Regions from separate parts of the Lysinibacillus sp. GW821-FHT14F06 genome, predicted to be linked through region 1. Evidence: riboswitches for the same ligand, from Rfam matches in the RefSeq annotation. Region 1 holds a riboswitch; each other region holds the start of a gene.
What was found. Region 1 has a riboswitch for thiamine pyrophosphate ahead of AC1RNS_RS17660 (ABC transporter substrate-binding protein). Riboswitches for the same ligand answer to the same signal wherever they lie in the genome.
Positions count from the first base shown of each region.

Region 2: it holds a riboswitch for thiamine pyrophosphate, as region 1 does, so the genes downstream of both, thiM (hydroxyethylthiazole kinase) here and AC1RNS_RS17660 (ABC transporter substrate-binding protein) in region 1, are expected to answer to the same signal.
Region 3: it holds a riboswitch for thiamine pyrophosphate, as region 1 does, so the genes downstream of both, thiW (energy coupling factor transporter S component ThiW) here and AC1RNS_RS17660 (ABC transporter substrate-binding protein) in region 1, are expected to answer to the same signal.
Region 4: it holds a riboswitch for thiamine pyrophosphate, as region 1 does, so the genes downstream of both, thiC (phosphomethylpyrimidine synthase ThiC) here and AC1RNS_RS17660 (ABC transporter substrate-binding protein) in region 1, are expected to answer to the same signal.

Region 1 covers NZ_JBXAPF010000021.1:57,739-62,715, forward strand. The annotation lists gene AC1RNS_RS17650 (sigma-70 family RNA polymerase sigma factor) at 1-125, shown strand, start outside; gene AC1RNS_RS17655 (hypothetical protein) at 106-1,302, shown strand; TPP riboswitch at 1,362-1,472, shown strand; gene AC1RNS_RS17660 (ABC transporter substrate-binding protein) at 1,632-2,630, shown strand; gene AC1RNS_RS17665 (thiamine-binding protein) at 2,632-2,922, shown strand; gene AC1RNS_RS17670 (ABC transporter permease) at 2,922-3,692, shown strand; gene AC1RNS_RS17675 (ABC transporter ATP-binding protein) at 3,670-4,419, shown strand; gene AC1RNS_RS17680 (TatD family hydrolase) at 4,409-4,977, shown strand, end outside.
Region 2 covers NZ_JBXAPF010000009.1:83,688-88,664, reverse strand. The annotation lists gene thiE (thiamine phosphate synthase) at 59-706, opposite strand; gene thiD (bifunctional hydroxymethylpyrimidine kinase/phosphomethylpyrimidine kinase) at 696-1,520, opposite strand; gene thiM (hydroxyethylthiazole kinase) at 1,520-2,275, opposite strand; TPP riboswitch at 2,366-2,464, opposite strand; gene mbcS (acyl-CoA synthetase MbcS) at 2,822-4,408, shown strand; gene sppA (signal peptide peptidase SppA) at 4,610-4,977, shown strand, end outside.
Region 3 covers NZ_JBXAPF010000019.1:65,738-70,714, reverse strand. The annotation lists gene AC1RNS_RS16720 (LuxE/PaaK family acyltransferase) at 1-590, opposite strand, end outside; gene AC1RNS_RS16715 (MFS transporter) at 990-2,186, shown strand; TPP riboswitch at 2,262-2,369, shown strand; gene thiW (energy coupling factor transporter S component ThiW) at 2,470-2,958, shown strand; gene AC1RNS_RS16705 (VWA domain-containing protein) at 3,090-4,977, opposite strand, start outside.
Region 4 covers NZ_JBXAPF010000023.1:60,270-65,246, reverse strand. The annotation lists gene thiC (phosphomethylpyrimidine synthase ThiC) at 73-1,851, opposite strand; TPP riboswitch at 1,989-2,103, opposite strand; gene AC1RNS_RS18465 (methyl-accepting chemotaxis protein) at 2,168-3,919, opposite strand; gene AC1RNS_RS18460 (AEC family transporter) at 4,096-4,977, opposite strand, start outside.

The sequences.
Region 1 (4,977 bases):
CCGATATCGCATCCATTTTACAATGTTCAATCAATACAGTGAAAACAAGGCTAGCAAGAGGGAGAAAACGAGTAGGCATCCAATTAGAAAAGGAGGGAATTTATAATGGAAATGAATTTACGTAAGCGATTAAAGACTACTATACCAGATCAATTAGCATTAACTCCTCAAAAAAAAGAAGAGATTTTAGAGGCTGCTCATGTTAGATTTGAGCAACAGCAAACTCCTGTAAAAAAACATGTGTGGAAGCCCGTAGCAGTAGGATTTTCAGCTTTAGCACTTACGGCATTACTAAGTTATCCATTTATAGATGAAATAAAGGAACAATTGACGATTTCGCAAATAAGTGAACAATCCTATGAAGAAATTAGTATTCCTGGTCGAACTGCTAATACATTATCTACAGCTATCTTTGATGATGCAACGAACTCCTTTTATTATTACGAGGGTAATACCATTTATTCCTATTCACTCGATACACATATTGAAAAAGCGGAAGTAACAAGTACAAGTGAATTTCCTATTTCAAAAATGTTAGTAAATGAAGATTGGCTTGCTTGGATGGCTGATGATAGGAATTCTGTGTTTGTAAAAAATAGAGAAACATTAGAGGTCAAAGGCTTTTCTACGGATACTTTTATGGATTTAGAAGATGATACACTACTGACAGAAATGTCTGATACCAGAACAGGTCATACCATTTATAGCTTAACAAATCTGCGTACAAATGAGGTAAAACAATTTAAACAGTCCTTTGATAATAGTGCAGTAAGTCAGCCAATTTATCAGGACAATCAGTTGCTCCTACCAAGAGCCTTTAAAAAAGATGGAGTAGAAACGGTAAGCTTTACGCTCTATGATGTTGGAACGGAAAAAGAAAAACAATATGATTTACCTTTTAAAGGCATACATGACGTGGCACTTACTGACCATAAAATCTATGCCTCCTTTAGAACTGAAGAAAGCTTAGAGACAGGATATGTTGATTTAGTAGACGGCTCCTATCATAAACTTGATGGTAAAAAAGCCCTTTTTTTAAAAGCCTATCAAAATAGTCTTGCTCTTCATGAATGGATACCAAAGGAGGAGAAATACCGCTTTAGATTCTATCAAGTGGAAGAAGATGGTTCATTAACACCAATTTACGCCTTTAAAGATGTTTCATTAGCTCTCTTAGCGCAAGGTTATACTAAAGAAGGGACATTACAGGTATTTGGGATAAATGAAAAGTATCTCACGGAGGATGGAATTCATGAAGCAAAAGATGATGCAATTAAATTATTTTTACAGCGTTTTCATTAAATAGAGCCTTGTTATTTACAGTGAGATATGGGTATAATAATCAACGAAAAGTTCATATGGAAAGAATGTAGGGGAGCTGGTAGTTGCCAGCTGAGATTGTGTCCGTTAGACGCTGACCCTTTGAACCTGATTTGGCTCGTACCAGCGTAGGGAACATCTATTCAAAAAAAGTAAGTTTTTGATATTGATTGCACAACGTCTGGGAGGAATCCTAGGCGTTTTTTTGTTTTATATACACATCTTGGGTGTAGATAGACTGTGAATACGCTTTCTTCTGGTAGAACATTCCTTTATGAACACTTTCACACTACTTACTGGGAGGATTCAGCATGAAAAAATGGTTATTGGTTCTTATGGCTGCCCTTTTAACATTAGCGGGCTGTAGCGAAAAAAAGGATACCAACAAGGATGAGCATGCATTAAAAAAGGTGTCCGTTGTACTCGATTGGACGCCAAATACAAATCATACAGGGCTATATGTTGCTAAGAAATTAGGTTATTTTGAAGAGCAGGGCTTGGATGTTGATATTTTACAACCTGGTGACGCAGGAGCGGATCAGCTCGTGGCATCTGGCAAGGCACAGTTTGGTGTAAGCTATCAGGAGGGAATTACACAGGCTCGTGTACAGGGGGTACCTCTAGTATCGATTGCGGCGATTATTCAGCATAATACTTCTGGCTTTGCCTCAATTGCCTCTAAAGGCATTACATCACCGAAGAAATTTGAAGGGAAAACATATGGTGGCTGGGGAGCTCCACTTGAGCAGGCTGTTCTACAGTCATTAATGCAAACTGAAAATGCAGATATTAATAAATTAGATATTATTAATGCCGGTGATATAGATTTCTTTACAATGATGAAAAAAGATATTGATTTTGCATGGATTTACTATGCTTGGACTGGAATTGAAGCTGAGCTTCGTGGTGAAAAGCTCAACATGCTGTATTTAACAGATTATAGTGACCAACTGGATTATTATACACCCGTTCTTGCTACGAATGAAAAAATGATTCAGGATGATCCAAAGACAGTTGAAGCATTTGTCGCTGCCGTGGCAAAGGGCTATGAATATGCGATCAGTAATCCAAGTGAGGCAGCAGATGTTTTACTTGAGGCAGTACCTGATTTAGATAAAGAGCTTGTGCATAAAAGTCAGGAGTGGCTAGCAGATAAGTATCAGGATGACGCTGCTCAATGGGGCGAGCAAAAGCTAACTGTCTGGGAAAACTATGCGAAGTGGATGACTAGCAACAACGTTTTAGAGGGCGAATTTAAGGCAGAACAAGCATTTACGAACGACTTTTTACCAAAAAAGGAGACGAAGTAACATGGCAAACTCATTAATCAGTGTACAAATTATCCCGAAAACAGAAAAATATGAAGATGTTATTCCATTTGTTGATGCGGCCATTGCTATTATTGATGCGTCAGGCGTGAAATATGAGGTGCACCCTTTAGAAACGACAATGGAGGGCGAGCTGACAACGTTGTTAGAAATCATTGAACGGATGAATGAAAAGATGATAGAGCTTGGGGCCATCAATGTTATTACACAAGTGAAAATTTTATATCAGCCATCTGGTATTACAATGGGAACGTTAACGGAGAAATACAAGTGATGAAGCAGGCAATACAAAAGGGAAGGACGATAATTTTTATCGCCTTCCTCTTATTCATATGGGAGCTAATTGTGCGTTTGGCAGATATCCCACATTGGTTATTGCCAGCACCAATTGCTATTTTGGCAGAAGGTTTACGATCGTATGAAACATTTATGCCTCATGCCTTCGCAACAGTGAAGTTAGCTTTACTGGGACTTACTATTGGCATATGTTGTGGACTAGCGGTTGCTGTGCTCCTGCATCGTTTTTCATTTATTCGAGAACTATTTTATCCCATTCTTATTATGTCACAAAACATTCCTATACTTGTTCTAGCACCGTTATTAATTATTTGGTTTGGCTTTGGTTTATTACCTAAACTTATCATTATTTGTCTTGTATGCTTTTTTCCCATTGTTATTGCTGCAATGGATGGTTTCCGTCAAACCTCATCGGAATTGAAGCATTATTTTGAGATGATTGGGGCAACAAAGGCACAAACCTTTTGGAAGCTTGAATGGCCATATGCATACCCGTCTATTTTTTCAGGCATTAAAATTGCCGCTACCTACAGCGTTATGGGGGCTGTTATTGCTGAGTGGTTAGGTGCCAAAAAGGGGATAGGGGTATATATGACATTGGCACAATCATCATTTCGTACAGATCGTGTGTTTGTGGCCATTTTGGCTATTGTCTGTTTAAGTTTAGTATTATTTAGCGCTATTCAACTGCTAGAAAAGCTTATTGTGAAGGGGAGAGGATTCCATGCTAAGCGTTCAAAATATTGATAAATCCTTTGATACTCTTCAGGTCATTCGAGATTTATCCTTTGAGGTGAAGGACGGTGAATTTGTGGCAATTATTGGTCCGTCTGGTAGCGGGAAAAGTACGCTCTTTCAATTAATTGGAGGTGTTTCTTCGATTGATAAGGGAGCCATTTTATTAAACGGTGCAGATATACAGCAAAAAAGAGGAACGATTGGCTATATGCCTCAGCAGCCATGCTTACTACCATGGAGAACTATTTTAGAAAATGTCACAATTGTAGAGGAGCTTCAGCAAAAGCCGAATATAGAACTTGCAAAGGAGTGGTTAGCGAAAGTGGGTCTCGCTTCATTTGTTAATGCCTATCCAAGTGAGCTATCTGGTGGTATGCAGCAGCGAGTGTCCTTTATTCGTGCAATTGTTAGTAACAAGCCTATATTATGCTTAGATGAGCCATTTTCTGCGTTAGATGAGTTTACAAGATTAGAAATGCAAGCTTGGCTATTATCCATTTGGGAAAAATATCGAAAATCTATTTTATTTGTAACTCATAGTATTGAGGAAGCGCTATTTTTGGCAGATCGGATTATTGTACTATCGAAACGACCAGCAACAATTAAACAAGAAATAATTGTTCCTTTTGTACGGCCACGACAAGAGGAGATTCGTCATTCTGAGACATTTACAGCATTAAAGCAACAATTATTTACGTTTTTAAAAGAAGAAAAGGATGATGTCTATGTTGATTGATGCCCATATTCATTTGGATCAGTATCAGGAAAACGAGATACCTGCTTTACTTGAGAAAGCTGAATATGTTATTGCTGTCAGTATGAATCTTGCATCATGTGAAAAAACGTGGATGCTGTCGAAAACTTATAAAAATGTCAAGGCTGCATTTGGCTTTCATCCTGAGCAAGCCTTACCTAGTAAAATGGAAATGGATGCTTTGTTTGATTGGATACGCCAACATGCACATGAAATGATAGCAATAGGTGAAGTAGGTTTGCCATATTATTTAAAACAAGAAAAGAATATTGATTATCGACCTTATACAGCATTGTTGGAAAGTTTTATTTTGCTGGCAAAGGAAATAGATAAACCAATTGTTTTACATGCGGTTTATGAGGATGCAGCTCTTGCTTGTGATTTGCTTGAAAGACATCAAGTAACGAAAGTACATTTCCATTGGTTCAAGGGAGATGAGATAGTGGTCGAACGCATGATTCAGAATGGCTATTTTATTTCTGTTACGCCTGATTGTACGTATGAAGAGGAGATTCAACAGCTCATTACAAAATATCCAAT
Region 2 (4,977 bases), on a different contig from region 1:
GTAATTATTAAACTTAAAACCAGTGCCGTAAAAGGCACTGGTTTTAGTTTGCTTATATTTAGATCTTTTTATCCTCAATGAACAATGATTTGAATATTGCTACGGTATTGGAAATATCCTCACTTTCACAAATCGCAGAAATAACGGCGATGCCATCCGCACCAGCGTTAACAACTGATTGTCCATTTGAACAATTTATGCCTCCAATTGCAACAATGGGGAGCTCAGGATTTTCAATGCGAACATCCTGCAAAAATTTTGTTCCACTTGGCGGATTCGCATCACTTTTAGAAGTGGTTGCAAAAATCGGACCAATTCCTACATAATCTGCCCCATATTGTAGAGCAGTTTGCAATTCAGCTTGAGAATGAACTGAAACACCAAGTATCATCTTTCCAATTTTTTCTCGAATTTTAGATACAGGGAAATCCTCTTGACCAATATGAATTCCATCTGCTTCGAGTTTTACTGCAAGCTCTACATCATCGTTGATAATAAACGGCACATTATACCGCTGACAAAGATTTTGACATTGACGAGCAAAATTTTCATATTCTTGTCCTGTTAATGCACGAGGCCCCTTTTCTCGTAGTTGAAACATGGTAGTTCCATGCTGTAAAGCTTTTTCAAGAACATGTAATGGCTCCTGATGTACAACATTTTCTGTGCCCATTATAAAATATAGCTGTAAATCTTCACGATTCATGAATAGTCACCTCACATGACTCTCTATAGGTTTGATAGGCAAAATGATTTGTCGGCCCATGCCCATTACCCAGAGCTAAATCATACGTTATTGCTAATTGAATAAATCTTTTTGCTTCGATAATCGCCTCTTTTATAGGAAGACCGCTGCCCATAAAAGCAGTTAAGGCTGCTGAAAATGTACAGCCAGTACCATGTGTATTTTTTGTTGTAATACGAGGAGTTTGCATAGAAAACGACGATCCATCTTTAAGAAATATATAATCAATGGCGAAACCCATATCTGTTAAATGACCTCCTTTTAAAATGACACATTGTACTCCTGTTTGTAGTAAGAGATAGGCTACTTCTTTCATATCAGTTAAAGTTCTAATTTCTCTACCAGTAAGCGTTTCAGCTTCAGGAATATTCGGAGTTACAATGGTTGCAATTGGCAGTAAAAGCTTCATGATGGCATCAATTGCATCTTGTTGTAATAAACTTTCACCACCTTTCGCAATCATCACAGGATCTACAATAAGCGGAATCTTTGCATCAGCCATTATTTGTGCGATAGTTTGAATGATGTCTGAAGAAAACAGCATGCCTGTTTTCACTGCACTAATTGAAAAATCTTCTAATAGTGCTTGTAGCTGTTGCTCAACAAAGCTTGCGTCAATGGGCATGACACCTGAGACACCAAGCGTATTTTGAGCAGTCAATGCTGTAATGACGGAAGTTCCAAAAACCTTTAATTCCTGAAAGGTTTTTAAATCAGCCTGTATACCTGCACCGCCGCCACTATCAGAGCCAGCAATTGTCGTAACAACTTGCATTATTGTTCACCAGCCTTTGAAAGACGGTATAGTTCATTCAATACAGAAATTTGAAAATCACCGATGTATTGCGTAGTAGAACCAGCTTGTTCAGCTATTTTTTTATAAAGTTGTAGTACATTTATTAATTGGTTATAGGGTTGATGACCAGTCACGTAAGCAGCACAACAAATGGCACTTAATAAGCAGCCAGTCCCAGTGACCTCTGTCATATGAGAATTCCCGCCTATAATCCATTGCTGTTGATTTCCATCAGTTATAAAATCCTTTTCACCTGTGACAATCACTATACAATGATAAAGCTGAGCAATTCTCATCGCTTCATGCACCAAGGATATTGAACCTGTTCCACTGTCTACACCCTTTTGCTGCCATTCTACATTGGCAATGGCGGCAAGTTCTCCAATATTGCAGCGAATTACTGCAAATTCAATCTCTTTTAACAGATGTTGTACGGTTTGTTTTCGATAGGTTGTAGCTCCAGCACCAACAGGATCTAATACTACAGGTATGCCAAGTGCATTGGCCTTTTTCCCAGCAAGTAACATGGATTCTTTCGATTTGTCATTAAGTGTACCGATATTAATCAATAAGCTTGAGGCAATTGCAACCATTTCCTCGACCTCGTCACAGCCATCAGCCATAACTGGCGAGGCACCGATTGCTAATAGGCCGTTTGCCTGAAAATTTGCCACCACATAATTTGTAATGCAATGAATTAGTGGATTTTTTTTACGGATAGTTTGAAAAATCATTCTAAGTCCTCCTTTGTTGGATGGACGTAAGCGTGCAAAAAAGGCTCTTTTTTGTGTAAAAAAAACACGCAAAAGAGCCTTTCATCAGTGAATTAGATGTGAATTGCTCCCTACGTCAGTATTAACTAACAGGTTCAAAGGGTCAGGTTTTACCTTCTCAACTCCAAATGAGTCCCCCTGCAATCTTGCTTTTAGTTGACCAAAATGTACCATATTTTTCTTTCCTGTTCAATAGAAGTTTTTACCTTCATCCAGCAAATGTCTTCTGTATCGAAAGTATAGCGGCAGATACAAATGTTTTCTGTATCGAAAGTAAAAAACATCTGCAGGCCCGGGCACACTTCAAAATCTGGACACATTGTTTATCTGTATCGAAGGAAAAGCGACAGCTACAATTACGCAAAGGTGAAATTGATTGATGAACGTGACTGTTGCCATACAGCAGAGTATGATAGTTGTCATGACTTTTCTAAAATAGAGTGTGAACCATTGAAAATGATAAAAATGGAGTTTTATAATGAATCATAGTAAAAGGGAGGCATTTCCATGAAAAGACAAGATTTAATTGCACCAGAATTGTATAATATTACAGAGGAAATTGAAAAATATGCACAGGATGTAACCAAGAATGCACTAATTATTTATGATGAAAATAATGATGTACAATTTATTACATACGCACATCTACTTGCAAAGGCAAATCAGGCTGCACATGTTTTTACAAACCAAGGATTAACAAAAGGTGATGTATTAATCGTGATGGTGCCTAGATCAGTAGAAGCCTATATTGTCTATATTGCTGCACTGAAAGTAGGTTTAACGATTATTCCTAGTTCGGAAATGCTAAGAACGAAGGATATTGAATATCGCATACACCATGCTAATGCAAAGGGTATAGTTGCTTATGAGCCATATATTGAGCAATTTGATAACGTGAAAAACTTACAGGGCTTGCAGCAATTCGTAATAGGAAATGCACATGAACCTTGGCAGTCATTACTTCAAAAAATGCAAGATCAACCAACAAATTACATAAGTTCTACTCCAACGAAAAGTACAGATAATGCATTTTTAGCTTATACAAGTGGTACAACAGGCAATCCTAAGGCAGCAGTACATACACATAGCTGGGGATATGCACATTTACGAACAACAGCACCGAATTGGTTAGGCGTACAGGAAAATGACATCGTTTGGGCTACAGCAGCTCCAGGCTGGCAAAAATGGATTTGGAGTCCGTTCCTCGCAACATTAGGAAGTGGTGCAACCGCATTTGTGTACAAAGGTAAATTTGATGCGACAACATATCTTACACTTCTTGAAAAATTCAATATTAATATCCTGTGCTGTACACCAACTGAATACCGATTTATGGCTGCATTAGAAAACTTACAGGATTTTAATTTAGAGAGTGTTCGTCAGGCTGTCTCAGCAGGAGAACCTTTAAATAGTGATGTAATAAAAGTATTTTCGAATGTTTTCCATTTACAGGTAAGAGATGGTTATGGGCAAACTGAAAATACATTATTAGTCGGAACAATGGTAGGTATGGAGGCTAGAATCGGCTCAATGGGTAAACCAACTCCAGGGAATACAATTGATATTATTGATGATTTAGGAAATCCTGTTTCAGTAGGAGAAGTAGGTGATATTGCAGTACATCGTGAAACACCTGCGTTATTTAAAAAATATTTACATGATCCTGAGCGCACTAGCTTACAATTTAGAGGTGATTGGTATATCACTGGTGATCGAGCATATAAAGATGTAGATGGTTATTTTTGGTTTGAGGGGCGAGGAGACGATGTTATTATTTCATCTGGCTATACAATAGGACCATTTGAAGTAGAAGATGCTTTGATGAAACATGCAGCAGTAAAAGAAGCGGCAGTTGTAGCAAGTCCAGATGAAGTTCGGGGAAATATTGTGAAGGCATTTGTGGTGCTTAATGAAGGAGAGATAGGAAATGCTAGTCTTATCAAGCAGCTTCAAAATCATGTAAAAACTTTAACAGCTCCCTATAAATATCCTCGTGCCATTGAATTTATAACGGAATTGCCAAAGACTTCATCAGGTAAAATCCGTCGTATTGAACTACGTCAACAAGAAAAAAATAAATGTACTATTAAATAGTTTACAGCTTTACATTTTGTCGAAAGTAAATATTTCCTAGGAAATAATGACGAAAATCAAAGTTCATGTATTTTTATTGAGCTTTGATTTTTTTTATGATATTCGGTAATGTTAATGAGCATAACCTTTTGTATAGTATTGCAAAAAAAATGAAACATATTAGAAAGTTATTCGTATAACGTGTAGAGGAGGCGGAAAGACATGAATGTAAAAAGGTGGACTGCTTTAATTATTGCAGGTGTATTACTTGTATTTTCATTAGGTATAAACACTGTTTTTGCAATTTTTAAATCAGATTTCTTTGGTAATTTTGATAGCTTAATGGCTGGTGATAATTTATCAGTAATGGAGACAGTTATTGAAAACGGTAGTATAAATAAGCGGATAGCCTATTTAAAGGTTGATGGGGCGATACAAGATATTGGTTCAAGTTCGTTATGGCAACCAGTAGCATATGATCATCAATTCTTTTTAGACCAATTAGATAATATTTTAAATGATGATTCAATACAAGGTGTTGTTTTAAGTGTTAATTCACCAGGTGGTGGTGTTAAAGAATCAGCAGAAAT
Region 3 (4,977 bases), on a different contig from region 1:
GTTTCTATTGCCTCTTTAGGCTTGAAGGATGCTCTCTTAACAAGACATCTAGTTGCATCAAACAAACCTGAGAGCATATTTAATACTTTTACCATTCCCATCTCTGGCATTTCTTCTGGAGATGGGAATAAGAAGAGACCAGCTCCACGAGAGAAGGCAAACATCTCTCTATACATTGCGTAAATACTAAACACGCAATTGTTTAATGTTTCAGCATCCCTTCTCGATATACTTGGTATACCACTTGTTCCTGTACTTCGCATTTCAAATTCAATGTTCTCTAAAGATGTTGATAATAATAAATGAGAGTCAGGTCTTTTAAAACTTGTTACCGGAATAAGTGGAATTTTTTGTATATCATCTAGACTTTGTATATCGGCAGGTGTAACGCCGCTATCCTCGCATAACATTCGATAAAAGCTATTGTTTTCATAATGATGTTTAAAATTTTGGGAGATTAAATACCCCTTTAAATCATTGACTTTTTTTTCATCCCATTGAAATAGCTGTTGGGTTGACCCAATAACTGCTGTTACTGGGTTAATACCTAATTCTTTTAAATTTTCCATCGCTGCTTGAATAGTTACCATTTCATTTCCTCTCCTTTTTAATATCAATTTCTCTCGGATTTTCGGCTTATGATCGCTTCTTGTAGATCAGTAATTAGCCGTTATTACAGGAATTATTAGGGAAATATCAACCATATATAAGGCGCTAATTATTACAATTTTTGTCATACAGTTGACATAAAAAGATTAACATAAGAACAAATGATGTAACCCCTAATTCACTACAAGATAAAAAGTAAATTCCACAAATAAACTTGTGGAATTTACTAATTGAATACTTAATTATTATTGCAAAATATTTATCATTTATTAGTTTAAGAATAAACAATTGGTCCACTATTTAGTGTAATCCTAACTAATAGCAAACCATTTTTCTTTGTGATAGACTGTACTATATTTGATTAGAAAAGGGGGTATTCGATGACCCAGCAGAAGTCTAATAAGGCGGCTTTGTATATTTTAATGTTTAATATGTTTATCGCAATGGGGAGTATTGGGATTATTATTCCTGTCATGCCTGAGTATTTAAGAATATTTGGTGCTGCAGGACAAGTTCTAGGCATGCTTATTGCAACGTTCGCCTTTGCTCAATTCGTTTTTTCTCCAATTGCTGGGAATCTTTCGGATCAGTATGGTCGAAAAAATCTAATAATTTTCGGACTGATACTAACAGGACTTGCACAAATCGGTTTTGGGCTCTCTACAGAAGTGTGGATGCTCTTCTTAGCACGCTTTTTAGGTGGTCTTGGATCAGCCTTTGTTGCACCTCCTATTATGGCATTTGTAGCAGATGTTACAACATATGAAGAACGAGGAAAAGGGATGGGGATGCTCGGTGCTGCCATGTCTCTTGGCTTTATGATTGGGCCAGGTATTGGTGGATTCTTATCACAAGTCAGCTTACATTTTCCATTCTATACAGCTGGAGCGGCTGCTATTTTAGCTGCTATTTTATCGTTCTTTTTATTACCATCTACTAAACCAAACGCAGCACAAAAAATGCATAAGCAAGACAATCTTGCAAAACAAATGGTACGTTCAGTACATATGCCTTACTTTGTTATGCTTATTATTATGATGGTATTCTCGTTCGGAATTGCTAATTTCCAAACGACTTTATCATTATTTGTTACAGATAAGTTTCATTATACACCTGGAGATATTGCTATTATTTTAGTAGTGGGTGGTGCTTTTGGTGTAGTTGTACAAATGTTTGTCATTACACCACTCTTTAATCGCTACGGTGAAATGAAGGTCGTATTAGTCAATTTATTTATTGCTGCCGTATCTATCTACTTAATATTATTCGTATCTGGGTTTGCCCTTATTTTAGTTGTTGCGACAATCTTCTCGACAGCCACAACATTAATTCGTCCTGCTGTTAACACATTGATCTCTAAGCTTGCTGAAAATGAGCAAGGATTTGCTGCAGGTCTAAATAATGCCTATATGAGTCTTGGGAATATGATTGGTCCAGCATTGGCAGGTATTTTATTCGATTGGAATATGAATAGCCCTTATATATTTGGTGCTATAATTTTGATGACTTGCTTCTTCCTTGCCCTTATTTGGACAATGAAAAAGGCACCACATCTTATGCAGCCTGATTCTAAATAATCTGAAAAGTTATTGACTATTATTAGTAGTATGTTACATTTATCTTGTTACGATGCTAAACAAAAATTAAATAATTATTACCACTAGGGGAGTCTTTAAAAGACTGAGACGTATATTATCATATATGGACCCTTTGAACCTGATCTAGTTCATACTAGCGGAGGGAAGTGGCGACATCTTGCTTTTTAATATGTAAATGCAAGGCCGCTTCCTATTGTTTTCAGGAAGCGGTCTTTTTGTGTTCGCCAGTTTAGCGCGATAATATTTCAAAGGAGTGTAATTTATGTCAGTTCGAAAATTAACAATCATGGCTTTATTAGTGGCCATTGCCGTAGCAGGCTCTACCTTCGTTTCAATTCCAACAGGGATTGCGCGAGCTTATCCAATACAACATGCCATCAATGTCATCGGTGCCATTCTACTCGGCCCAGTACCAGCCGTCATCATTGCCCTTATTACGGCGATTATTCGAATTCTAACAGGGACAGGCTCCCTATTAGCCATTCCTGGCAGTGTTATTGGTGCTTTTTGTGCAGCGTTGGCTTATAAATACAGTAGTAAACCTTTGCTAGCAGGGATTGGTGAAATTGTAGGGACTGGGATCATTGCTTCTCTCATTGCAGTACCATATGCATATATCTTAATGGGGACGTCCGTCGTAGCAATGTTTTTCATGCCTGCCTTTTTAACCTCTAGTATTATTGGTGCTTTTTTAGGTATGGCCGTTGCTAGTAGTCTACGAAATACTATACTTATTAAAAATTTTCATTAAATTTTTAGAGTAGGGATTTCTTTCCTCTCCATTTTCGAAGATCATTTTTCAGTGAACCACCCCCATAGCGAGTACAAAACAAAAAAACAGTGCAAAATAATTAATCATTTTGCACTGTCATTTAATCTAAATTATCGTTTCTTCATGCCCTTTAATAACTGAGCAACATTCGTATCCTCTGCCTGTATGGTTTTATTCTCTACAGGCTGCTCTTTTCTCTTAGACTTAGCAAAGAAGCCCCAGCCAAAGCGTCGGATTGTAATATCGATGAAGAAAAGTAACATACCTGCTAATATAAGCCATGTTGCTATATTTTGACGGTCTGCGCCTTTCTTCGTAAATTCACGAAATACCTCCTTCGGTTCTTTCAAAACTGAGCCGCTTGTTTGCTTTGTCAGTTCTTCCACCAGCTTATCATTTACTGGTCGTAACTCATATTCAGCACTATAAGGTACACTTATTCCTGCCTGATAAATAGCTTGATCTTCATCAGCAATACGGAAGAAAATGAGTCCTGGCTCTGCTTGCACAACTGCCCGAACCTGAGAGGCTGAAATGGCCTCAAGCTGTGTTTCAAGTTCTTCTCCTGCTTCATTGACAGCAACTATATCTAAAAATGCTGCTTCATTAGTTGGATCTGTAATAATAAATGAACCATCCGATTCTAAACGTACATCGTAGGCAACATCATTATAGCTTGGGAGCATTTGAGAAATAAGCGTTTGCCAAAACGTTCCCCAATCCTGCCATCTTGCCCAATCACCTGTCCATTTCCCTGTCGAATCGGAAGTAAAGGCAAATGTCTTGCCAAGTCCATATTGCCACTGTGCTAGCACCGGATCCTCTTTCTCGCTTTCCGCAATTACAGAGGCCCCCTGCTTCGCTGTTGTTCCGATATAAGCATTCATTTGAGGTACACCATTTGCAAATAACGTGTTCCAACCAGATGCGTTATAGATGGTTGGATAGAAAGGGTTATCCTCAATATATGTGCGTGAAATCATTGCCGTTTCACGGGATAAAATAGAAGGGATGGTCTGCTCATCAACAACGTCATAAAATCGTCCGCTGCCCATTTCACTAAGTGCTTCAAGTAAATTGGCATCTGCATCCTGTCCAATTGCTACAGTAGACAATGTTACGCCACTCTCTTTTCCTTCAGCGATTAAGTCTTCATAATTTCCTGGCTGTGACTGTCCATCCGTTAATAAAATAATATGCTTTCGCTGTAGCTTTAAATCTGTTAAGTTCTCATAGGCCTTAGCAAGTGACCCATAAATCTCTGTCCCACCGCCTGGCGTTACAGACAAAATCGTATCCACAGCTTCTTCCTTATTTTCAAGTGGTCCTGTTTCGATAATTTCCCAAGGTTGATCATCAAAGGCAATGAAGCCGAGCGTATCTTCATCTCGCAACATTTCAACAGAACGAGCTGCCGCCTCCTTAGCGAGCTCCAGCTTCGCTCCTGACATACTACCAGAGCGGTCAAGCACGATAACCAGCCCTAATGAAGGCAATTGTTCCTTCCCTTTAATCTCCATTTCAACAGGTAGTAAAGTTTCGATTGGTGTTTTAAAATAGCCGCCCAAGCCAAAGCTATTTTCGCCACCAACCATCGTAAAGCCTACGCCAAAGTTTTTTACTGCCTGCTCTATCACATTCATTTTGGCCTCGCCCACTAGATGTCCTGGCACATTATCAAAAATAATAGCATTGTACTGTAGATAACTAGAAAGCTCATTTGGCAAACTTTGAGCATCTATAACATCAAAGGAGATGGATTTTCTCCCAAGAGCGGCTGCTACAGGTGATGCGCTATCATAACCGTTAACAATTAATAAATGTGGTTCACTCTGTACCATTGTAACGCTTGTTAGTTTATTATTTTCAAATATGGCATCCTGCTCTACCTGTACAACAGCTTCATACTTTACTAGACCCTCTGCTGTAGCTGTATGTTTATAGGTAAATACATTGGAGCCTTGTGCAAGCTCTACAGTCTCACGGTGAACAAGTTTG
Region 4 (4,977 bases), on a different contig from region 1:
CATTTCACGTGGAGTTTTCTATTCAACGAAAAAGGTTTGTGCCTAAATAAACACAAACCTTTCATGACAATATTATTGATAAATCTGACTGCCTGCTTTCTTAAATTCCTCAGCCTTTTCCTGCATTCCTTGATGTATTGCCTCCGTCGTATTTACATCTTTTTCTTTTGCATAATTACGAATATCCTGGGAGATTCTCATACTACAGAACTTGGGCCCACACATTGAACAAAAGTGCGCAGTTTTTGCTCCCTCTGCTGGTAATGTTTCATCATGGTATTCAACTGCACGCTCTGGATCTAAAGAAAGGTTGAATTGATCGCGCCAGCGGAATTCGAAGCGTGCCTTTGAAAGCGCATCATCTCGCTGCTGTGCTCCAGGATGCCCCTTCGCTAAATCAGCCGCATGTGCAGCAATTTTATACGTAATCACCCCTACACGAACATCCTCTCGATTTGGTAAGCCCAGATGCTCTTTTGGTGTCACATAACATAGCATTGCCGTACCAAACCATCCAATCATTGCAGCACCAATAGCTGATGTAATATGGTCATAGCCTGGTGCAATATCTGTTGTCAGTGGTCCTAAAGTATAGAAAGGAGCCTCCTTACACACCTCTAACTGCTTGTCCATATTTTCTTTAATTAAATGCATTGGCACGTGTCCTGGTCCCTCCACCATCACCTGTACATCATGCTTCCATGCAATCTGTGTTAATTCACCTAACGTTTCAAGCTCTGCAAACTGAGCCTCATCATTGGCATCTGCAATCGATCCAGGACGTAAACCATCCCCTAATGAAAAGGCAACATCATATGTTTTCATGATTTCACAGATTTCTTCAAAATGTGTATATAAAAAATTCTCTTGATGATGATATAAGCACCACTGTGCCATAATTGAACCTCCACGTGACACAATGCCTGTCACACGATTAGCTGTTAATGGCACATAACGTAATAGTACACCCGCATGAATCGTAAAATAATCAACACCCTGCTCTGCTTGCTCAATTAACGTATCACGATACACCTCCCACGTTAAATCCTCAGCCACACCATTTACCTTTTCAAGCGCTTGATAAATTGGCACTGTTCCAACTGGCACCGCGGCATTACGGATAATCCATTCACGTGTGGTATGAATGTGCTTTCCAGTCGATAAATCCATAATATTATCAGCGCCCCAGCGTGTTGCCCATGTCATTTTCTCTACCTCTTCTGCAATAGAAGATGATACTGCTGAATTCCCAATATTGGCATTAATTTTCACATGAAAATTACGTCCTATAATCATTGGCTCAGCCTCAGGATGATTAATATTAGAAGGCATAATTGCACGCCCAGCTGCAATTTCAGAGCGAACAAATTCAGGGTCCATATTTTCGCGAATAGCTACAAACTCCATTTCCGGAGTAATTACTCCTTTTCGTGCATAATGAAGCTGTGTTACATTTCTATCTTTTTTTGCACGTAGAGGTTTTCTAGATAAATCAGGAAATATATTTTCTTTTATACGTGGATCATCAGCTATGCGGAAACCATTATCCTCTGGTTTAATAGTACGCCCGACATACTCCTCCACGTCTCCTCGTTCTCTAATCCATTCACTTCGCAACGCTGGTAAGCCCTTCGTAATATCTACCTTATAGGCAGGGTCAGTATATGGACCGCTCGTATCATACACATGAACTGGTGCATTTTCCTCTTCTCCAAAGCTTCCTGTCGTTGGACTTAATGCAATTTCACGCATCGGCACTAAAATATCTGGTCTTGATCCCTCTACATAAACCTTTTTGCTCCCCTCAAAGCTCGACATAATGGTAATGTTCTTTTCGCTAACTGTTGTCATGACCTACTTCTCTCCCTTATAGAAAATTCATACAAGGACCGAATCTAGCTCACCCCAAAAAATAAAAAGCCGAATCCAAAAATTTTTGGATCCGGCTATGATTGTATAAGGTATAATTATCGCATTGTAAAGAGCTCGCAATAATTTCTTAACTTTCCCACGCTGGTATGAGCCAGATCAGGTCCAAAGGGTCAAGAAACCTCTATGCGTTTCCCTCTCAGCCTGACTCATCAGACTCCCCTAGTTAATGCTATTAAGTTTGATGCTAGTGTAACAGATATTGCTAAGAGATGGAAGCTTCATCACTATTTTTCCTTTAGAGTTTATATTTTTGCTTCATAAACTCTAAACGCTTTACCTGCTCCGTTAATTCATGAATCGTTCTACTTAGCTGACTCAATGATGATTCTTGCAACTTTGATGCATCGGCTACTTCTTTTGTTTCCAACAAGACAGCCTCGGATGCCTCATTCGTTTGCTCTAATGCCGATAAAACGACGTTCGTGTTTTTGGACATTGTGTTTGTAACCTCAAAAACATTTTGAACATCTTCCTCAACTACTTTTACTGCTTCAAACAAATGATCCAGCTCATTACTAATGGCCATCACTAAATGAGCTCCTTCTTTAACTTCAACAGTACTATGGTCCATTTCTTTTAACACAGTCTCTGTTACTATTTTAAATTCATATATATGCTGACGAATATCCTCAGCTGACAACTTCGTCATCTCGGCCAGCTTTTTCACCTCTTCCGCGACAATAGCAAAGCCTTTACCATGCTCACCTGCTCTCGCTGCCTCAATCGCCGCGTTTAATGCCAATAAATTTGTTTGATCGGCAATATTTTGAATAACACTTATCATTTCTTCGATTGTACTATATCTTTCACCAAGAACATTCACATTATTTGCCGTATGAGTTACCAAATCTGCCACGTCATTCATACGATTCGTAATCATTGCCGCTTCTGATTGACTTTGCTTTACAAGATCGGCTGTATTGGAGGAGCTTTTCATAACGGAAGAAACAGATGCTGAAATCTGCATAATTCCTGACGTCATCTCTTCGATTGTTTTAAAGGAATGTGTCGCTAGATCTCTTTGTCGATCTACACTCTCCTCTATCCCTCCTGCACTTTCAATGAGCTTGTTACTTGAGTGCTGCACATTATTCCCTACCTCCTGTAAACTATCAGTTGCCTTAGAAATATCTGTGCCAATCCCCGATAGATTAGAGATAATTTGATGCATAGATTGCATCATTTCTTTAAATTTGCTACTAAAATCTGAAATATCATCATTTGACTCAAAGCTTATTTCATCCAATATATGTTGAGTTTCTGCCATATTTCCATCTGTAAAGGCTATTGTTGCTCGTTTCATGATAAATATCGGCTTCAGTGATTTTCGCATATACAAATACAATGTCGTCATCATAACGACACTCAATAAAATGACTATGCCTAAAAGAATAGGCAAGTACTTCGATACAGCAGATTTTTGAATGCCGTAAATAATGGAGCTCTCAATATCTAATCCAACATATGCAACAATTTCACCATTTTCTGCTCTGACAGGTGCATAAGCAGAAATAAAATCTCCCCACCCCTCTACAGAAACAAACTCACTAAAGCCATCCTCATTATTAGAAATTGTTTTTACAACACTTTCATACGGTATATCCTCCATAATATCTCCAATTTGGTAGGTTTCCTCACTATTTAAATCTCCTGCATCCACCAGCACCATTGATTGTTTACCATCAGGTGTTCCCTTGAACACATAGATATACGTTACATAATTGGTTTTCAGTATTGTTGTCAGCTCCTTCTGTAAATCAAGATACAGTGAACGGTTATCTGGATTTGTAACTAGCTGCTCATACCTCTCTGAATCAAGCTGTCCCACAACATTTCTTGCTAAAATCATACTATTCTCTTTTAATGCCAACTCCACTATGTTTTTTGTACTCTTATAGACAATAAGCCCAAGAGCAACACTAAAAGCAACCATAATAACTATTAATAAGATGATGAATTTCTTCCATAACTCTATTCCTTTACGCAAAGCTATGAACGCCCCTTTCAATATTATGATTAAACACCTATTTACCCTATGTATATATTAAAAATTACAATAACTAACAAACTTCCTTATATTTTCTAATTATTTTCTTCATTTTACTTTTTGAGCATAAAAAAAAGCAATAAGCCATAAGCCTATTCCTTTTTTTACGTCATATGTTATGAAAGAAATAATAGTTCTGCTAGATAAATAACAATTGTTACTGTAATACAGCTCACTATTGTTGAAAATAAAACAGTTTGAGCAGCTGTTGCTGATTCGATATCATACTCTAATGCTAAACTAGAGCTATTTCGGGATGTTGGAAAAGCACTAGCGATAAATAATGATTGTGCCACTACCCCGTCTAAGCCGAGTAAATAAATAATGAGTAAAGCAACTGCTGGTCCTAAAATTAGTCGTGTAAAACAGCTAATAATGACGGTTTTATTAAACATGGATTTAATTTCAAGTTGTGATAGTTGGGCACCTAACGTGATTAATGCCACAGCAATAAAACCTTCTGCCACATGATCTATTGGAATTTTAATAAATTGTGGCACTGCAATATCAAAATAATTCATCGCTACCCCTATAATAAGGGCATGAATAATAGGCATCTTAAGGAAATCCTTTACAATAGATATACCTGATTTTGTAGAGGAAATTAAGTTGTATAAGCCATATGTATAGGTAGTCATATTTTGGAATATCACAAGAATAACCTGTATCGCTACGCCGATTGGCTGTGTCACGAATATCATTTGCGCAACAGGAATCCCATAGTTTCCTGAATTAATAAGGACGACACTATTTTTAAACACTGCAGCCTCTGTTTTAACTAAACCAAGTCCTTTCGCTAAAAAATGGCTTAGCACCATTTGACTGCCGATAAAAAGTACAATAAATATCGCAACTTCTCCAAGCACAGAGAGCTCCACGCTTGTTTCATATAAATTAACAAAAACAGCAGCTGGCATGAAGCAATAGGTAATAAGCTGAGAGAGCGCTTTTAGATTGAAGCAAAATTTCTTTTGCAACATCGCGCCAAGCACAAGAAG